Regions from separate parts of the Streptomyces sp. NPDC048192 genome, predicted to be linked through region 1. Evidence: riboswitches for the same ligand, from Rfam matches in the RefSeq annotation. Region 1 holds a riboswitch; each other region holds the start of a gene.
The links. Region 1 has a riboswitch for cyclic di-AMP ahead of ACGFZN_RS11270 (transglycosylase family protein). Riboswitches for the same ligand answer to the same signal wherever they lie in the genome.
Positions count from the first base shown of each region.

Region 1 (4,838 bases):
GGTCTTCCAGCCCTCCCAGTCGTCCTCGAACAGCGGGTCCTCGATGGAGACCAGCGGGTAGGCCTCGACCAGCTCCGCGTAGTACTCGGTCATCTCGGCGGCCGAGCGGTTCTTGCCCTCGAAGACGTAGGAGCCGTCCTTGTAGAACTCGGACGCGGCCACGTCCAGGGCGAGCGCGATCTGCTCGCCGGGGGTGTAGCCGGCCTCCTTGACGGCCTCCAGGATGAGGTCCAGGGCCTCGCGGTTGGAGCCGAGGTTCGGGGCGAAGCCGCCCTCGTCGCCGAGACCGGTGGCCAGGCCCTTGTTCTTCAGGACCTTCTTCAGCGTGTGGTAGACCTCGGCGCCCCAGCGCAGGGCCTCGGAGAAGGACTCCGCGCCGATCGGGGCGATCATGAACTCCTGGATGTCCACGTTGGAGTCCGCGTGCGAGCCGCCGTTGAGGATGTTCATCATCGGCACCGGCAGCAGGTGCGCGTTGGGGCCGCCCAGGTAGCGGAAGAGGGGGAGGTCGGACGCCTCGGAGGCGGCGTGGGCGACGGCGAGGGAGACGCCGAGGATGGCGTTGGCGCCGAGGGAGCCCTTGTTGTCGGTGGCGTCCAGGTCGAACATGGCCTGGTCGATCAGGCGCTGCTCGGTGGCGTCGTAGCCGACCAGCTCCGGGCCGATCTGCTCGATGACGGCGAGGACGGCCTTCTCGACGCCCTTGCCCTGGTAGCGGTTGGGGTCACCGTCGCGCAGCTCGATGGCCTCGAAGGCGCCCGTCGAGGCGCCGGACGGGACGGCGGCACGACCCGTGCTGCCGTCGTCGAGGCCGACCTCGACCTCGACCGTGGGGTTGCCTCGGGAGTCCAGGATTTCCCGGGCTACGACGACGTCGATGGACGGCACGAGCATCTCCTTCTTGGGATGTGACGCTGGAAGTGCGGGGCGTGTGCCTTGCGGCCGCGCCGTGCGACTAGAGCCTAACCGTCCCCGGGGCGCCGGCCACCGACCGACCGTCCCGTGGACGGGAGGGACACGCAGACGGTACCCATTGTTCACCGCCGGAACAAAGGGGGGTGCGGGGGAACGGCAGAAGACGGCCGGGCAAAGAAAAGCCCCGCCCCGGCGCGTACGGGGGAACGCGCGCCGGGGCGGGGAGCCCGTGGGGACGGGGGGTGGCCCTCACGAGGCCTCCAGTGTGGGGGCGGCGGCTGTGAGGACGCTGTGGGCCGGCCCGGAGCCGGGCGTCAGCCCCCGGCCGTCACTTGAGGTGCAGCTGCTGACCCGGGTAGATGAGGTCGGCGTTCTTGACGATGTCCTTGTTCAGCTGGAACAGCTTCTGCCAGCCGCCCTGCACGCCGTGCTTGACGGCGATGGAGCTGAGGGTGTCGCCCTTGACCACCTTGTACTCGCCGTCGCCCTTCTTGACCTTCGCACCGGTCGGGGTGGTGACGGTCTTGCTCGCCGACGGGGCCGTGCGCGTGGTGGAGCGGGTGGCGGCCTGCTGGTCGGTGGAGCGGGTGGCGGTGCCGCTCGACGACGACTTCGTGGAGGCGGCGGGAGCGGAGCCGTTGTACGGCGTGCTGCTCAGGCCGGTGCCGCAGACCGGCCAGGCGCCCTTGCCCTGGCCCGCGAGGACCTTCTCGGCGACGGCTATCTGCTGGGCCTTGCCGGCCAGGTCGGCACGCGGGGCGTAGGCGGTGCCGCCGTAGGCGGCCCAGGTGGAGTTGGTGAACTGCAGGCCGCCGTAGAAGCCGTTGCCCGTGTTGATGGACCAGTTGCCGCCGGACTCGCACTGGGCGACGGCGTCCCACTGGGAGGCGGTGGCGGCGGAGGCGTTGCCCGCGGCCATCAGCGGGGCGGCGACGGCGGCGCCGGTGACACCGGCGAGCGCGACGGCACGGACGGCCTTGGACGGGCGGCGGTGCTTGCCCTTGACGGAAAACAGCATGGATCGATCCCCTCACCGACGCCTGCGAGGTGAGCTGTCGGGTTCGGGCCGGTTGAGTTGCCCGGCCGCACTCCCGCTTGCGCGAGGTGCGGCTTCACCCCTAGCCGGCCGAGCAGCAACTGCTGGGCGCGGCACTTACCTTGGGTCCCCCGCTCCTGCCTACGGCGCTTGACGCGACGACTGTTCCCGGGCAACCGCTGGCAGGATTCGGCGTTGCGACTGCCGGGGCTCGTGGTGACGAGCGGTCCTGACCGTAGACAGGCCGTCGGCCGAATTTCAAAGACGATCAGGGCTTCTGAGACTCATCCCACACTTTCTCCAAACCGGACATTGTGTGATCAAGTGGGGCGTCAACTGGCCCTGACCGGCGCCGTCTTATCCGTCGACTTTCAGGGTCTGACCGGCGGCGATGTGGTCCGGGTCGGCGCCGATGACCTTCTTGTTGCTCTCGTAGAGCGCGTGCCAGCCGCCGTCGACGCCGAGCGAGTCGGCGATGGAGGCGAGGGAGTCGCCCTCGCGGACGGTGTACGTGTCCGGTCCGCGGCCGGCGTGACGGCCGGACTCCGCGGACTCCTGACCGTTTGTCACGCTTTCGTCCGCGCTTGCGCCGCGGTGACGTCCGCCACTGCTGAGCGCTCCAGTGTCGACCAGGCTCCAAGAACCGGCGCTCTGCTGGTAATTGTCCGACTTGTCGGCACCCGGCGTCGCCGCGGAGGAACCGGCGCTCCCCTGTGAACGTCCGGCGTCCCGCGTGCCGGACTCATGAGATTTGTCCGACTTGGGGGTGCTGGTTCCGGTGGGGCCGGCCGTGTCCGGGGTGCCGGTGGCGTCGCCGCCGGCGCCCGGAGCGGGCGTGCCGCTCGCGTCCGGGGCGGGGCTGGAGGTGCCGGAGCCGGAGGAGTCCGAGCCGGACGTCTGGTCGGAACCGGAGCCCTGGGAGGACGAATCCGGCAGACCGGACGAGCCGGAGCCGTCGGCCGAGCCGGAGGCGCCGTCCGCACCGCCGCTGCCGCCGGAGCCGCCGACGCCGGTGTCGACGTCGAGCGAGCCGGAGTGGGAGGTCAGCCCGGCGGTCAGCGCGCACATGGCCCACGGCGCGGTGCCCCTGTCGGCGAGGATCTTCTCGGCGACGGCGATCTGCTGGTTGCGGCTGGCCTGGTCGGCGCTCTCCGCGAACTGCGTGCCGCCGTACTTGTCCCAGTCCTCCTGCGAGATCTGCAGGCCGCCGTAGTAGCCGTTCCCGGTGTCCGCGCTCCAGGATCCGCCGCTCTCGCACTCGGCGACCCGGTCCCAGGTGGTGCCGTCGGCGGCGTGGGCGCTCGCGGCGCCGAGGAGCGGGATGGCGATGGCCGAGCCGGTCACTCCGGCCGCGACGAGGAGGGCCGGAGCCTGACGGGGGCGACGGTGACGACCGTTCCCGGAGAGCATGCGGAAGCCTTTCGTGCGACTGCAGAACCGGCGCGGCGGACGGTGCCCTCGCCACGCTGATGGGTGAACGTATCGTCAGACGATCACTTGTCACAAGTTCATGCCGCGCAGATCACGTGAAGATCACATAGTTGAACGCCCGTCACTTTTTTCTCCACGGAGCGTCGTCAGGCGGTGGGCGTGAACTCCACGGGCAGCGTGCGCAGTCCCCGCATGATGAGCCCGCCGCGCCAGCGCAGATCGGCGGGATCGGCGGCGAGCCGCAGGTCGGGCAGCCGGGTGAGCAGGGTGGCGAGTGCGGTCTGGCCCTCCAGCCGGGCGAGCGGCGCGCCGAGGCAGTAGTGGATGCCGTGGCCGTAGCCGAGGTGCTGGTTGTCGCGGCGGGCGAGGTCCAGCACGTCCGGGCCGGCGAACCGCTCCGGGTCCCGGTCCGCCGCCGCGAGCACCACCAGCACCGGGTCGCCCGGCGCGATGTCCTGTCCGCCGATGGTGAGCGGCTCGGTGGCGAACCGCCAGGTGGCCAGCTCCACCGGGCCGTCGTAGCGCAGCAGTTCCTCGACGCCGGTCTCCAGCAGGTCCCTCTCCCCGTGGGCCAGGGACGCCTGGAGCCGCTCGCGCTGCCCGGGGTGGGTGAGCAGGGCGTAGGTGCCGTTGCCGATCAGGTTCACGGTGGTCTCGAAACCGGCGAACAGCAGGATGAAGGCCATCGCCGCGGCCTCGTTCTCGGTGAGGTGCTCGCCGTGGTCGGAGGCGCGGATCAGGCCGGAGATGAGGTCCTCGCCGGGCACGGGCTCGGCGGGCAGCGCCTCGCGCTTCCTGTGGATGAGTTCGGCGAGGTAGCCGCGCATCTTCTTCACGGACCGCGCGACCCCGCCCCGGGGCCCGCCGCCGTGGCGGATCATCATCCCCGCCCAGTCCCGGAAGTCGTCCTGGTCCTCGCGCGGGACGCCGAGCAGGTCGCAGATGGCGTAGATGGGCAGCGGGAAGGCGAACTCGTGGATGAGGTCGGCGGAGCCCTGCCCGGCGAACCGGTCGATGAGACGGTCGGTCAGCTCCTGCACCCGCGGCGCGAACTCGGCGACCCGGCGGGGGGTGAACGCCTTGCTGACCAGCCGGCGCAGCCGGGTGTGGTCCGGCGGGTCGATGTTCAGCAGATGCGTCATCAACTCCGCCTTGCGCTCGCCCGGGATACCGGTCTTGCCCTTGGCGTGCGCCGGCTCGTCGTGATGCGCGGGGTTCTTGCTCAGCCGCTGGTCGGCGAGGGCCTGCCGGGCGTCGCCGTACCGGGTGACCAGCCAGGCCTCCACCCCGCTGGGCAGTCGCGTCCGCCGCACCGGCGCGTGCTCGCGCAGCCAGGCGTAGGCGGGATAGGGGTCGGTGGCGAACTCCCAGCTGAACAGCGCGGGCACGGGGCCCGGGAGGTCGCCGGGGTCGGGGGTCGGGTGGTGCTGGCCGGTCACGGGTCGACCGTATCCCC
Region 1 covers NZ_JBIDAL010000005.1:99,917-104,754, forward strand. Annotated here, with positions in the region: gene eno (phosphopyruvate hydratase) at 1-888, opposite strand, end outside; gene ACGFZN_RS11270 (transglycosylase family protein) at 1,244-1,933, opposite strand; cyclic di-AMP (ydaO/yuaA leader) riboswitch at 1,938-2,110, opposite strand; gene ACGFZN_RS11275 (transglycosylase family protein) at 2,309-3,361, opposite strand; gene ACGFZN_RS11280 (cytochrome P450) at 3,529-4,821, opposite strand; gene ACGFZN_RS11285 (nucleoside triphosphate pyrophosphohydrolase) at 4,818-4,838, opposite strand, start outside.

Region 2 (4,838 bases), on a different contig from region 1:
CCGGGATGCTGCACGGGGCGCTGACCATGCTGGTCACCGGCGTGGCGCTGGTCGGTCTCAACCAGGCCGACGACCACCACGTCAACACCATCAAGATCGGCGTCAAGCTGGCGCTGCTGATCGTGATCCTCGGCCTGGTCTATGTGAAGCGCGACGAGGAGCGGATCGACAAGGGAGCGTTCGGGCTGGTCGGCGCCCTCACCATGGCGAACGTCTTCATCGCCGTCCTGTGGACCTGACGCCCGTCCCGCCGCCGGCGCCACGGGCCGCGAGCAGCGCGCCGGCGGCGACCACGAGCCACGCCGCCACCGCGACCCACAGCAGCAACCGTCCCGGCCAGGTGAGCCAGGTGACGCCGACCGCGCTCGCCACGGACAGCACGGCCACCGCCGTCATCCCCATCGGGAACACCGTCGCCCAGCGCAGCACGTGATAGCCGCGCCGGGGCCGCACCGCCTCGGCGGCCACCAGCACGGCGTACCAGGCCACGTCCAGCACCAGCAGGATCACCGTCACGGTGCGCAGCACGTCGCGGTCGTCGGCGTTCCAGAGGTACAGGCCCGTGTCCCCGGCCATGAGCAGTCTCGCCCCGGCCAGCGCCGAGATCCCCAGTGCCCCGCCCGCGACCCAGTGGTCGCCCGCCCCCTGGAGCACCTGCCGTGTGTCGAAGCGGGTCAGCGCGACGCCGTAGAGCACCAGACCCAGCCAGAACACCACCAGCGCCGTGTGCGCCAGCCAGGCCGCGCGCTCGGCCGCGGCCAGGTCCGCGGCCAGTACGGCGAGCCCCTGCGTGGCCACACAGCACAGGAACACCGAGCCCGGCATGCGCGGCCCCCAGCGCCGTACGACCAGCAACAGCAGCACCGGGCAGAGCAGCGCGGCGAGGGCGAGCAGGGCCTCGGCGGTGGTCCTGGCGCCCGCGGCCGACGTCCGGGTGCCGAGCACCGTGGTCGCGGCGACGGAGGTGAGCGCGCCCGGACTCTCCGCCTCGGCCATCCACTGCCGCGGCTCGGCGACCAGCCGCAGCACGAAGGCGGCGGCCAGCGCGACCCAGGTGACCCAGGCCAGCGCGAACGCCGCCCGGGACAGGGTCCCGGCACCGGTCAGACCCAGGCCGATCGACAGGATGCCGGTCGCCATCACCGCGGACCCGGCCGCGGGGGACCGTTCCGCCCACCACGCACGCAGACCTGAAATGCCGGGCATGTGCCGATGCTAGGGAGGCGGCGGGCCTCTGCCCGGCAAGGGCACGCGTGCGCGGCCGAGGGAAACGCCGGCACCGCCCGCACGCGCGCGTGGACGTGAAGGCCCGCACGCGCGCGTGGCGTGAACCGGACCGGCGGAACCGGACCTGCCGGTCAGCCGGGGCGGACCACGCTGTGGATGATCGACTCGCCGCCGTAGTAGATGGACTCCTCGCGGACGTACGCGCCCGGCTTCGGGGCGTGGATCATCATGCCGTTGCCCATGTAGACGCCGACGTGGCTGATGTCGTCGTAGAAGAAGATCAGGTCACCCGGCCGCGCGTCGGCCAGCGAGACGGTGGTGCCCGCGTCGACCTGGTCGTACGTGGTGCGCGGAAGCGTGACGCCGGCGGCCTTCCAGGCGGCCTGGGTGAGGCCCGAGCAGTCGTAGGAGTCCGGGCCGGTCGCGCCCCACACATAGGGCTTGCCGATCTGCGCACGGGCGAAGGCGACGGCCTTCTCGGCCTTCGTGTCGTACGAGCTGGACTCCGTGGACCCCGCCGAGCCGGAGGCGGATGCCGTGGACGAGGACGAGTCGGCCTGCTGCCGGGCCGCCTGCTGCTTCGCCAGCTCCGCCGCCCTGCGGGCCGCCTCCTGCTGCTTCTCCCGTTCGATGGCGGCCAGCCGCGCCTTCTCCTGGGCCGTCAGCGTGGACAGCAACTCGCGCGCGGAGGCCAGTTTCCGCTGCACGGCGGCCTTGGCGGCCCGCAGGTCCTGCTGTGACGCGTCCAGCGTGCGCAGGCTCTCGGAGGCCTGCCGCCGGTCCTTCATGGCCGCGGCCTGCTCGCCGACGTAGGCGTCGACCGCGCGCTTCTCCCGCGCGGTCAGCCGGTTCATCAGCTGGCTCTGGTCGAAGTAGTCCTGCGGATTGTTCGCGAGCAGGAAGGTGGCCGTGCCGGGAGCGGCGGCGCCGGTGCGGTACTGGGCGGCCGCGAAGGAACCCAGCTCCTCGCGGGCCTTGTCGAGGCGCTCGGTGCGCCGGGCGAGCTCGTCGCGCAGGGCGTCGACGCGTCCCCGCTGTCTGCCGGTACGCTCCTTGGCCGCGTTGTACTTCTCGGTCGCCGACTCCGCCTGGCGGTACAGGTCGTCGACCTTCTTCTCGACCTCCTCCAGGCTGGGCTTGGCGTGATCGGTTCCCGGGGCGGCCTCGGCGGTCTGCGAGAACACGGCCATGGAGGTGAGGGCTGCGGTGGCGAGGGCGGGGGTGCGAAGGCCCGCGCCAGTGGTTCCGCCGGGGCGCGGCTTGCGGTGCGACGCCAAGGGAGGCGACTCCTTCCAATGGGCCGCCTACCGGGTTAGCTGTCGGGTTCGGGCGGTGGTTCGGAAGGGTTGCCCTACGGCGTCGTCCCCTCGGGAGTCGGCCGATTCACCCCGGGATCGGTTGGGTCCCCGGCTCCGCGCGCGGAGGGGCGCGCCGGACTCGGCGGAGGCCGCGCACGCGGCCTGACGGCAACCTAGCCAACTCGTGTGACTAGTGTGAAGGTTGGTGCGTGATATGTCCGATACATTTTTGTGATCTGCCACCGGGATCACCGCCCCGTCATCGGGTGATTCCGCAGCGTGAGCGGCTTGCCGTACCGCCTGTGACGGTCGTCTTTCCGGGACGGCGACCGGTTGTCGGTGGCGCGCCCTAGACTCGTAGAGCGATGAGCAGCCTCTTTGACGACAGCTTCCTGGCGGACCTCCAGACCCCTCGCGGGCACGAGGAGGAACCCCCGCCGCCGCCCGAGGACGATCACGCTCCGGAGCCGCTTCCGGACGATCTGTTCGGCGGGAAGTTCGACGTGCCGCCGGACCGGGACACCCACTACCGCGACGGCGCCCCCCGTCCCGCCCTCGACTCGGCCGCCCTGCTGGAGGGGCTGAACGACAACCAGCGCGCCGCCGTCGTCCACGCCGGCTCCCCGCTGCTCATCGTCGCCGGCGCCGGCTCCGGCAAGACCCGCGTGCTGACCCACCGCATCGCCTACCTGCTCGCCGAGCGGCACGTGCACCCGGGCCAGATCCTCGCGATCACCTTCACCAACAAGGCCGCGGGCGAGATGAAGGAGCGCGTCGAGCAGCTCGTCGGCCCGCGCGCGAACGCGATGTGGGTGATGACCTTCCACAGCGCCTGCGTGCGCATCCTGCGCCGCGAGAGCAAGAAGCTCGGTTTCACCTCCAGCTTCTCCATCTACGACGCCGCCGACAGCAAGCGCCTGATGGCCCTGGTCTGCCGCGACCTGGACCTCGACCCCAAGCGCTTCCCGCCGAAGTCGTTCAGCGCGAAGATCAGCAACCTGAAGAACGAGCTGATCGACGAGGAGGACTTCGCCGCCCAGGCCACCGACGGCTTCGAGAAGACCCTCGCCCAGGCCTACGCGCTCTACCAGTCGCGGCTGCGCGAGGCGAACGCGCTCGACTTCGACGACCTGATCATGACGACGGTCAACCTGCTGCGCGCCTTCCCGGACGTCGCCGAGCACTACCGCCGCCGATTCCGCCACGTCCTGGTCGACGAGTACCAGGACACCAACCACGCCCAGTACGCGCTCGTCCGCGAACTGGTGGGCACGGCCGAGCACGACGAGGCCACCCCGCCCGGCGAGTACGACATCCCGCCCGCCGAACTGTGCGTCGTCGGTGACGCGGACCAGTCGATCTACGCCTTCCGCGGCGCGACGATCCGCAACATCCTCCAGTTCGAGGAGGACTACCCGGACGCGACGACGATCCTGCTGGAGCAGAACTACCGCTCCACGCAGACCATCCTGTCCGCCGCCAACGCGGTCATCGAGCGCAACGAGTCCCGCCGCCCGAAGAACCTGTGGACCAACGCCGGCCAGGGCGCCCGCATCACCGGCTATGTCGCCGACAACGAGCACGACGAGGCGCAGTTCGTCGCCGACGAGATAGACCGCCTGGTCGACGCGGGCGAGGCCAAGGCCGGCGACGTCGCCGTCTTCTACCGGACCAACGCCCAGTCCCGTGTCTTCGAAGAGGTCTTCATCCGTGTCGGCCTGCCCTACAAGGTCGTCGGCGGCGTCCGCTTCTACGAGCGCAAGGAGGTCCGGGACGTCCTCGCCTACCTGCGCGTCCTCGCCAACCCCGAGGACTCGGTGCCGCTGCGCCGCATCCTGAACGTGCCCAAGCGGGGCATCGGCGAGCGCGCCGAGGCGATGATCGACGCCCTCGCCCAGCGCGAGAAGATCAGCTTCCCGCAGGCGCTCAAGCGCGTGGACGAGGCGTACGGCATGGCCGCGCGCTCCACCAACGCCGTCAAGCGGTTCAACACGCTCATGGAGGACCTGCGCACGATCGTGGAGTCCGGCGCCGGTCCCGCGACCGTCCTGGAAGCCGTCCTCGAACGCACCGGCTATCTCGCCGAGTTGCAGGCCTCCACCGACCCGCAGGACGAGACCCGCATCGAGAACCTCCAGGAACTCGCGGCCGTGGCCCTGGAGTTCGAGCAGGAGCGCGGCGAGGGAGAGGCCGGCACACTCGCCGACTTCCTGGAGCAGGTCGCCCTGGTCGCCGACTCCGACCAGATCCCGGACGGCGAGGAGGGCGAGGGCGTCATCACCCTCATGACCCTGCACACCGCCAAGGGCCTGG
Region 2 covers NZ_JBIDAL010000014.1:162,483-167,320, forward strand. Annotated here, with positions in the region: gene ACGFZN_RS28745 (hypothetical protein) at 1-239, shown strand, start outside; gene ACGFZN_RS28750 (tellurite resistance/C4-dicarboxylate transporter family protein) at 217-1,206, opposite strand; gene ACGFZN_RS28755 (NlpC/P60 family protein) at 1,359-2,504, opposite strand; cyclic di-AMP (ydaO/yuaA leader) riboswitch at 2,512-2,666, opposite strand; gene pcrA (DNA helicase PcrA) at 2,891-4,838, shown strand, end outside.
Region 2: it holds a riboswitch for cyclic di-AMP, as region 1 does, so the genes downstream of both, ACGFZN_RS28755 (NlpC/P60 family protein) here and ACGFZN_RS11270 (transglycosylase family protein) in region 1, are expected to answer to the same signal.

Region 3 (4,838 bases), on a different contig from region 1:
TTGAAGCAGCGATACGCGGGGACCCTACCGCATGCTTAAAACTTAAAGCAATCAGTTTCCGCCGGCCGGGGAACCGGTCGCGGAACCCGGGCCGGAACAGGACGATCGGCGCCGCCAGGGCACGTCCTCCGCCCGGGGCGCGGCGCCCTCACCCTGGAGGCCGCGCGCGATCCCGGTGCAGATCTCCTCCAGCTGCCCCACCTGCTCCGGCGTGAGCCGGTCGAAGAGGGTGGCGCGCACCGTCTCGACGTGCCCGGGCGCCGTACGTTCCAGTACGGCCATGCCCTCGTCCGTCAGGACGGCGATGCTGCTGCGCTTGTCCCAGCGGCAGTCCTCCCGGCGCACCAGCCCGTCCCGCTCGAGCCGGCTCACCGCGTAGGTCAGCCTGCTGCGCGTGATCTTCAGCGTCTCGGCGAGGTCGGTCATGCGCAGCCGCCGGTCGGGCGCGTCGGAGAGGTTGGCCAGCACGGAGTAGAACAGGTGGGGCATGCCGGCGTCCTGCTGGAGCTGTCGGTCGATCGCGTCCTCCAGGAGGTGCGTCGCGGCCAGGTACGCGCGCCAGGCGCGCTGCTCCTCGGGGCTGAGCCAGCGGGTCGTCATGCCGCCAGTGTAAGTTTGTTTCAAACTTGAACCAAGCACGCCGCCCCCAGGGAGACCGCGCCGATGTCGTACCCGTACGTGCTGCTGTCCGCCGCCGTCTCCCTCGACGGCTACCTGGACGACACCGGTCCCGACCGGCTGCTGCTGTCCAGCCCGGCCGACTTCGACCGGGTCGACGCGGTGCGGGCCTCCGTCGACGCCATCCTCGTCGGCGCCGGCACGATCCGCGCCGACAACCCGAGGCTGCTGGTCAACTCCGCCGAGCGGCGCGCGGCCCGGCTCCGGGCGGGCCGGCCGGAGTATCCGCTGAAGGTGACCGTCACCGCCACCGGCGACCTCGACCCCGGCGCGCGGTTCTGGCACACCGGCGGCGACAAGCTCGTCTACACCACCGACGAGGGGGCCGAGCGGGCCGTCGGCCGGGTCGGCGGCGTGGCCGACGTCGTCCCGCTCGGCCCCGGCCTCGACTGGCGGGCGCTGCTGTCGCATCTGCACGACGTGCGCGGGGTGCGGCGGCTGATGGTCGAGGGCGGTGGCACGGTCCACACCCAGCTGCTGCGCCAGGGCCTCGCCGACGAGCTGCAGCTGGTCCTCGCGCCGCTGTTCGTCGGCGACCCGGCCGCGCCCCGCCTCTTCGGGCCGGGCGGCTACCAGGCCGGCCGGCTGCGGCTCACCGAGACCCGCCGTATCGAGGACGTGGTCCTCATGCGGTACGAGCCGACGGCCCCCGGCAGCGGCCCGCTGCCCACCGCCGCCGACCGGCACTGGCTGCGTACCGCCTGCGAGCTGGCCGCACTGTGCCCGCCCTCGAAGACGGCGTTCAGCGTCGGCGCGGTGGTGGTCGGCGCCGACGGCACGGAGCTGGCCCGCGGCCATTCGCGGGAGGGCGGCGACGCGGTGGTCCACGCCGAGGAGGCCGCGCTGGCGAAGATCGATCCGGCCGACCCGCGCCTGGCCGGCGCCACGGTCTACAGCAGCCTGGAGCCCTGCGCCCGGCGCGCCTCGCGGCCCGAGCCCTGCGCCGAGCTGATCCTTCGCGCGGGAGTACGGCGGGTGGTCACGGCGTGGCGGGAGCCGGACACCTTCGTGCCGGGGGCCGACGGGACCGGGGTCCTGGCCGCCGGGGGCGCGCAGGTGGTCGTCCTGCCGGAGCTGGAGGACCTCGCCAAGACGCCGAACGCCCACCTGCTGGGGTAAACACCCAGGGCCCGGAAACCAGCTGGTTTCCGGGCCCTGGGCCTTCAGTAGCGGGGACAGGATTTGAACCTGCGACCTCTGGGTTATGAGCCCAGCGAGCTACCGAGCTGCTCCACCCCGCGTCGTTGTGACTCCAGCATACACCAGTCCGAAGGCCGCCCGACGCCGCTCCCGGCCGGTCCTCACCAAGAGTGAGCGGGCGAGCGCCGTGCGCATAACATCTGAGACGCCATCATAAACGCCGACGCTGCTGTACGCCGGTCAACTCGCCCGTTTTTGCCGCACTCTTGGCTGGTAAGTCCCCCGCCGGAAACCTTAATGATCAAGCCGAACGGCTTGGAAAGTGACTGTCAGGTCTATTAACGTTCGATAACGCAGCGCGGTCGTCCCAGCCGTCACAAGAGGCGGCTCCGTGCGCACGCGCCGAATCCCGCGAGGGAACCGGGGAACCACCACCTTGGGGTGAATCACGCGGATGCCGTCGTGAACTCGCAGAGTCCACGACCGGTATACGCGCGTAGGAGACCTTCCTGCTCCGAACCCGTCAGCTAACCCGGTAGGCGGAGGAAGGAAAGGAGCACGCCCGAGTGGCGTCCAACCGGCCCGCCCCAGAAGCCCCCTTCATCCCCCAGCAGGCCGAGCCGGAGACCTTCGGCTACGGCGCCTACCGCGCCGAGGAGGGCCCCTGGGAGGAGTGGAACCCCACCGAGGACTCCGTCGCCCCGGTCCGCGGCCGGCACCGCGTCGCCAAGCAGCGCGGCGGCTTCGCGCGCAGCTCCACCGTCCTCGGCGTCGGTGTGATGGCCGCGGTCGGCGCGGGCGGCATGGCCAGCGCCAACACCGGCAAGCCGCCGGTCTCCATCTCCCTGCCGGACCTGGACTCCGTCGAGCACATCTTCGGCGGCTCCTCCCACACGCCCGAGGCCACCGCCGCCGGGCTCAGCAAGGTCGGCACCACCACCGACAGCGCCGAGAGCGGCAACGCGGGCGAGGCGCTGCGCAACCGGATCATGGCCCAGGCCGAGCAGCAGCGGGGCCAGGCCGACAGCAAGGCCACCGCCGCCGCGCTCGCCGCCGCCGAGAAGCAGACCGCCGACGCGGCCGCCAAGGCGGAGAAGGAGGCCGCCGCCAAGGCCGCCGCCGCCAAGGACAAGGCGGAGGCCGACGCCAAGAAGGCCGCCGAGGCCAAGCGGCTGGCGGAGCTGGCCAAGGAGTACACGCTGCCGGTCGTGTCGTACACGATCACCGGCACCTTCGGGCAGCCCGGCGCGATGTGGTCGTCCGGCTACCACACCGGTCTCGACTTCGCCGCCCCCACCGGCACCCTCATCAAGGCCGTCCACAGCGGCACGGTCACCGAGGCCGGCTGGGCCGGCGCCTACGGCTACCGCACCGTCCTGACCCTGGACGACGGCACCGAGCTGTGGTTCTGCCACCAGTCCTCGATCAACGTCTCCGTCGGCCAGAAGGTCTCCACCGGCCAGGTCATCGGCCGCGTCGGCGCCACCGGCAACGTCACCGGTCCGCACCTGCACCTGGAGGTCCACCCGAACGGGCAGGCCACCGCCATAGACCCGGCGCCCTGGCTGCGCGACAAGGGCCTCAACCCCTGAGCCGCACCGCTCTTTCCGCGGGATTCCCGCGCCGGCGGCGGAATGCGATCATCCGCCGCCGGCGTTGACTTGGAGCATGACTTCTCTGCGCACACTCGGTTCCTCCGGCCTCGAGGTCTTCCCGCTCTGCCTGGGCGGCAACGTCTTCGGCTGGACCGCGGACGAGGCGACCTCCTTCGCCGTCCTCGACGCCTACGCGGAGGCCGGCGGCAACTTCATCGACACCGCCGACTCCTACACGGCCTGGATCGAGGGCCACAAGGGCGGCGAGTCCGAGACGGTCCTCGGCAAATGGATCAAGTCCCGCGGCAACCGCGACCGCGTCGTCGTCGCCACCAAGGTCAGCCAGCACCCCGAGTACCAGGGGCTGTCCGCCGCCAACATCAAGGCCGCCGCCGACGCCTCCCTGCGCCGCCTGGACACCGACTACATCGACCTGTACTACACCCACTTCGACAAGCCCGAGACCCCCGTCGAGGAGATCATCGGCGCGCTCGACGAGCTGGTCCGGGCCGGCAAGGTCCGGCACATCGCCGCCTCCAACATCAGCCCCGAGCGCCTGAAGGCCTCGCTGGACTTCTCCGACCGCGAAGGCCTGGCCCGGTACGTCGCCCTCCAGCCCCACTACAACCTGGTCTCCCGCGACACCTACGAGGGCCCGCTGCAGGACCTGGTCGCCGAGGAGGGCCTGGCCGCGGTGCCGTACTTCTCCCTCGCCGCGGGCTTCCTGACCGGCAAGTACCGCCCCGGCACCAAGGTCGACAGCGCCCGCGCCGGCCGGGCCCGGGAGTACGCCGACTCCGAGCGCGGCCAGAAGGTGCTGGCGGCCCTGGACGAGGTCGCCGCCGCCCACGACGCCCCCGTCGCCACGGTCGCCCTCGCCTGGCTCGCCGCCCAGCCCACCGTCACCGCCCCGATCGCCTCGGCCCGCACGGTGGAGCAGCTCCCGGCCCTGCTCGGCGTGGTCGGCCTGCGGCTGACGGAGAAGGAGCTGGCCCAGCTGACGGAGGCGTCCGCCTGATCCCTCACCGCCGCTGAGCGCCGTTCGCGCCGCGACGGCGCTCAGCACTCGCGGCAGTGGGGGAGGGGCCGAGGCCCCGCGCCCGCCCGCTACGTCCGGTACGGGTTGTAGGCGGAGTAGGGCGCCACCGGACCGCCGTAGGCCGGCCAGTACGGCGTGGGGGCCGGCGGTGTGTGCACCGGACGCGGCTGCGGGGCCACGCGGGCCGCGTACTCCAGTGCCGGCCGGGCCGCCTCCCGCCGCTTCCACAGCTCGTCCAGCAGCTCCCGCTCCCGTACGACGAAGTCGGCCCCGGCCTTGCCGCGGCGCCCCCGGTGCCGCAGGAACGCGAGGGAGGTGGCGTACGCCTCGTACCGGGCCACGGCCTGCGCCGCCGGCCGGCCGCCGTGGTGCCGGGCGTAGTCCCG
Region 3 covers NZ_JBIDAL010000004.1:533,397-538,234, forward strand. Annotated here, with positions in the region: gene ACGFZN_RS10725 (MarR family winged helix-turn-helix transcriptional regulator) at 52-600, opposite strand; gene ACGFZN_RS10730 (dihydrofolate reductase family protein) at 664-1,797, shown strand; tRNA gene ACGFZN_RS10735 (tRNA-Met) at 1,846-1,919, opposite strand; cyclic di-AMP (ydaO/yuaA leader) riboswitch at 2,209-2,377, shown strand; gene ACGFZN_RS10740 (M23 family metallopeptidase) at 2,385-3,410, shown strand; gene ACGFZN_RS10745 (aldo/keto reductase) at 3,487-4,431, shown strand; gene ACGFZN_RS10750 (PrsW family intramembrane metalloprotease) at 4,521-4,838, opposite strand, start outside.
Region 3: it holds a riboswitch for cyclic di-AMP, as region 1 does, so the genes downstream of both, ACGFZN_RS10740 (M23 family metallopeptidase) here and ACGFZN_RS11270 (transglycosylase family protein) in region 1, are expected to answer to the same signal.

Region 4 (4,838 bases), on a different contig from region 1:
TCGCGCGCGGCCGTGGCCGGGTCGCCTTCGGCGCCCCACCCTGGAAGCAGCCGAAGCTGCGGCCCGAGTCCCCGTTCGGCCGCGCCTGGTCGCTGTGGGCGCTCAGCTACTACCCGCACCCCTACCGCTATCTGCCCGAGCCCGCCCGGCACTTCCTGGTCCGCCGGGTTCTCGGCCCGCTCGGCGCCTGGTGGCTGCGCGAGCGCTTCGAGAGCGCCGTACAGGTGCAGGAGGTGGCGCGGGTCGTGGCCGCGGAGGCGTCGGACGGCAGGCCGGTCCTGACCGTCCGCACCCACGGCGGCCGCACCGAGCGGCTCACCGCCGACCACGTCATCGCCGCCACCGGCTACCGCGTCGACATCGCGGCGATGGACTTCCTCGGCCACGGACTGCGCACCCGGCTCGCGGTGAGCCGCGGCGCCCCCAGGCTCGGCGCCGGCTTCGTGTCGTCCGTCCCCGGCCTGTACTTCACCGGCCTGCCGGCGGCGTCGTCGTACGGCCCGGTGATGCGTTTCGTCTGCGGCACGGAGTTCGCCTCCCCGCGCCTGGCGAAACACCTCGCGGCGGCCCACGGCTGACACGGGCGCGGCACCCGGAACCGGACGCGTCACGCCACCGGCCCGCGTCCGGTTCCCGCGGGGGCCCGGTCATCGGGAAGCCGGCGGGCGGCACTTGGGGCCGATCAGCACGTAAGTGCGCAGGACGGCATGGTGAGTCGAGGAGGCGCGGTATCCGTATTCTCTGATCATGGCAGCCTCCCCCGCATATGCACTGATCGCCACCGACCTGGACGGGACGCTGCTGCGCGGCGACGACACCGTCTCCGACCGGTCGTTCGCCGCGCTCGCGCGGGTGGCGCGGGCCGGCGCCCGGCACCTGGTGGTCACGGGCCGCCCGGCCCCGCGGGTACGGCCCCTGCTCGCGCGCCTCGGCTGCACGGGGCTCGCGGTGTGCGGGCAGGGCGCACAGGTCTACGACGCCGGGAGCGGCCGGCTGCTGTGGTCGGTCCGGCTGGACCGGGAGCTCGCCGAGACGGCGCTCGGCAAGATCGAGGCCGAGGTGGGGCAGGTCTTCGCGGCCGTCGACCAGGACGGCGTGGAGGGGCTCACGCTCATCGAGCCCGGGTACCGGATGCCGCACCCGACCCTGCCGGCGGTGCGGGTCGGCCGGCGCGACGACCTGTGGTGCGCGCCGATCAGCAAGGTGCTGCTGCGCCACGCCGCCCTGTCGGACGACGAGTTGGCGGCGGTGGCGCGCGCGGTGGTGGGCTCGCTCGCCACGGTCACCATGTCGGGGCCGGGGACCGTGGAGCTGCAGCCGTCCGGGGTGACCAAGGCGACCGGTCTCGCGCTGGCCGCCGAGCGGCTCGGGATCGCTGCGGGGGAGGCGCTGGCGTTCGGCGACATGCCCAACGACATCCCGATGTTCGACTGGGCGGGGCGCGGGATCGCCATGGCCAACGCGCATCCCGAACTCAAGGCCGTGGCCGACGAGATCACCCTGTCGAACGAGGACGACGGCGTCGCCGTCGCCCTCGAACGGCTGTTTCCGGACCCCTGACCCTCGCGTGCCGGACCGGCCGGCCGGCACAACGGGACGCGGCCGTCCTGAGGAGGCCGGCACCGGTTGGGTGCGGCTCCCGTGCACGCGCGCGCACGCGCGTGGACGTGCGCACGCCCGCCGGATGCCCTGCGGCCGCCCGGCAGGCTCCCGTCCGTCAGGTGCGGGAAACGTGCCGGGCGGCCGGGGCCGGGGCGGCCCGCGGCACCGGCGGCGGCCGGGTCGCGGGACCGTTCAGGGGGCGGCCCATGGCTGTGGATTGGGAGGGGGCGTCAGTAGGCGCTGTTGACGTTGTCGATCGACCCGTAGCGCGCGGCTGCGTAGTTGCAGGCCGCGGTGATGTTGGCGACCGGGTCGTAGGGGCTGAAGGAGGTGCCGGCCACGTGGTACGCCTTGAACGTGGGGTCGATCACCTGGAGCAGACCCTTGGACGGGATGCCCGCGGCGGCGTTGGAGTCCCACAGGTTGACGGCGTTCGGGTTGCCGGAGGACTCCCGCATGACGTTGCGGTAAATCCCGTCGTAGGTGCCGGGGATGCCCTTCTGGGACATGATCGCGAGCGACTGGCGGATCCAGCCGTCCAGGTTGCCCTGGAACCCGCCGGGGGTGGCGGGGGTCGTGGTGCCGCTCGTGGTGGCCGCGGAGGCGCTGGTGGCGCCGATGAGCGGCAGGGCGAGTACGGCGGCGCCGGTGCCCACGGCGGCGAGGACGCGGGCGAGGCGGCTGTTGCGGGGTCGGCGGTGCCGAGCGGCTGCAGGCATGGGACGTTCCTCTCCTACGCCTGCGAGGTGAGCTGTCGGGTTCGGGCGGGGAGGTGCCCGGCCGTGCCCGGAAGAGACACGGCTTCACCCCTAGCCGTACCGGTGCGGTGCCGACCGGTCCGGCGACTTACCTGGGTCCCCCGCTCCTGCCGTACGAATGGTCCGTGGATGGGTGAGCGGGCGGCGGCAGGATTCGGCGTCCGCCCGACGGCCGGGAAGGTATGCGAGAGCACACGCCGGGAACAAGTATCTGCGTCACACAACGCCCCATTTGACCTTGGTCAATGCCATATGTGGCACTTGATCCTTTGCGGCCGCCAAGCCTCAACTGCCCTGCCGGGCAAGGCGAGAGAAGGGCGCGGCGGGTTCCTGCGGGAGAGACGGCGCGTGACCCAACTCACGTAATAACAAAGTATGTCAAATACGATATGGGGGATTTGCGTGCATCGGCTGAGCGGCGGAACCCGTGGCATGGTGCCCGTCGTTGTCGTGGTGATCGCGGTGGCCGCCGAGGGCGTGGGTGATCGCCGCGGCGTGGAGGAGGGTGCACGGGGTCGCTCCGTCCGCCTGTCGTTCGCGACAAAGCGGGTGGGTTCCTGTTAAGTCGATGAATGTCCGTTTTTACCACTTGATCGAAAACATACCGGTCATGATCCGATAGCACCCGGGCTGGACCGGTGGGCGCTATCGGTGATCGAACAGGGACCGGATACGCTGACTTGAGTGATGGCAGCGACCTATCGACAAACCGTGTAATCGCCAGCAGACACCAGCAGACAGGAGACCCCTCGTGACCGTCGTCGGGCCGTTCGGGCTGAGCGTGCGGGACCAGGCTCTCGAAGCCGATGTCCAGGCCGGATTGGCGGCTGTCGAGGAAGGCTTGCTCGAGGCCACCAAGAGCGAGGTCCCGTTCATCACGGAGGCCGCGCAGCACCTCGTACGGGCCGGCGGGAAGCGGTTCCGGCCGCTGCTCGTGATGCTCGCGGCCCAGTTCGGCGACCCCTACGCGCCGGGCGTCGTGCCGTCGGCCGTGGTCGTGGAGCTGACCCACCTGGCCACGCTGTACCACGACGACGTCATGGACGAGGCGGCCGTCCGGCGCGGCGTCGACAGCGCCAACACCCGCTGGGGCAACTCCGTCGCGGTCCTCACCGGCGACTTCCTCTTCGCCCGCGCCTCCCAGATCCTCGCCGACCTCGGCCCCGAGGCGGTCCGCGTGCAGGCCCTGGCGTTCGAACGGCTGGTCACCGGCCAGATCCTGGAGACCGCCGGCCCCTCCGACGGCCGCGACCCGGTCGAGCACTACCTGGACGTGCTCGCCGGCAAGACGGGCTCGCTGGTGGCCGTGTCCTGCCGGTTCGGCGCGATGATGTCGGGCGCCGACGAGACGGTGGTCGACGTGCTCACCCAGTACGGCGAGCGGCTCGGGGTCGCCTTCCAGCTCGCCGACGACGTCCTGGACATCGCCTCCGACTCGCACGAGTCCGGCAAGACCCCGGGCACCGACCTGCGCGAGGGCATCCCCACGCTGCCCGTGCTCCGGCTGCGCGAGCGCGCCGCCCGCCTGCGGCTGCCCGAGGACGTCGCCCTGTGCGAGCTGCTGGACTCCGACCTCAGCGACGACGCCCGGCACGCCGAGGCGCTGGCCGCGCTGCGCGCCCACCCGGCGCTGGAGCAGGCCCGCCGGGACACCGTCCGGTACGCGGAGGAGGCCCGCTCCGCGCTCGCCCCGCTGCGGGAGTGCGACGCCAAGGCGGCGCTGCTGGAGCTGTGCGACGCGGTCGTCCACCGCGCCGGCTGACCCGGACCGCCCACACCCCTCCGCCGACGCGCACCACGCAGGCCGTCGGCGGCCATGCACCCTCGTGTACGGCCGTGCCCCTCGTACGGCCACGCGCGCGTGCGTGCACGGCATCGCGTACGGCCCTCCCGCCCGTACGGCCCCCTCCGTTCCGGTGAGACCCCTACGGGTCGGCGGATCCGGGTGCCCTGCGTGTCATACCGCAGGAGTACGCGGAGTTGGCTCCGAGGTCTGACGCTTCCTCAAGGCCGATTTGGTGAGATGGAAACCACGGAAATCACCACTCCTCACCGATTCGGGTGAGAATGGCGGCTCAGGTGGACCAGCGTGAGGACAGCCGCCGCCGACGACGGAGGTAAGGCAGAGATGGCACCGTACGAATCCGACGACGCAGTGGACGCCGCACGAGTGGACGCCACGCGGGACGAGGAAGCGCACGCCGGCCGCCGCAAGGCCGCCCGCTACGCGGTCCCGGTCGCGGTGGTGGGCGTGGCTGCGGCCACGATCGGTCTGGTCCCGGCGCTCGCCGCCTCCGGTGACCCCGACCTGCCCAGGATCACCGCCCAGCAGCTCATCGAGAAGATCGCCAAGTCGGACGTCCAGCAGATGTCCGGGACCGTGCGGATCGACACCGACCTCGGACTGCCCGACCTCGGCGGCCTGGAGAACAGCCTGGCCTCCGGCGCCGCCAAGGGCTCCGGCGACGGCTCCTCCGC
Region 4 covers NZ_JBIDAL010000019.1:145,948-150,785, forward strand. Annotated here, with positions in the region: gene ACGFZN_RS33580 (FAD-dependent oxidoreductase) at 1-578, shown strand, start outside; gene ACGFZN_RS33585 (HAD family hydrolase) at 748-1,560, shown strand; gene ACGFZN_RS33590 (transglycosylase SLT domain-containing protein) at 1,833-2,321, opposite strand; cyclic di-AMP (ydaO/yuaA leader) riboswitch at 2,324-2,530, opposite strand; gene ACGFZN_RS33595 (polyprenyl synthetase family protein) at 3,112-4,122, shown strand; gene ACGFZN_RS33600 (outer membrane lipoprotein carrier protein LolA) at 4,489-4,838, shown strand, end outside.
Region 4: it holds a riboswitch for cyclic di-AMP, as region 1 does, so the genes downstream of both, ACGFZN_RS33590 (transglycosylase SLT domain-containing protein) here and ACGFZN_RS11270 (transglycosylase family protein) in region 1, are expected to answer to the same signal.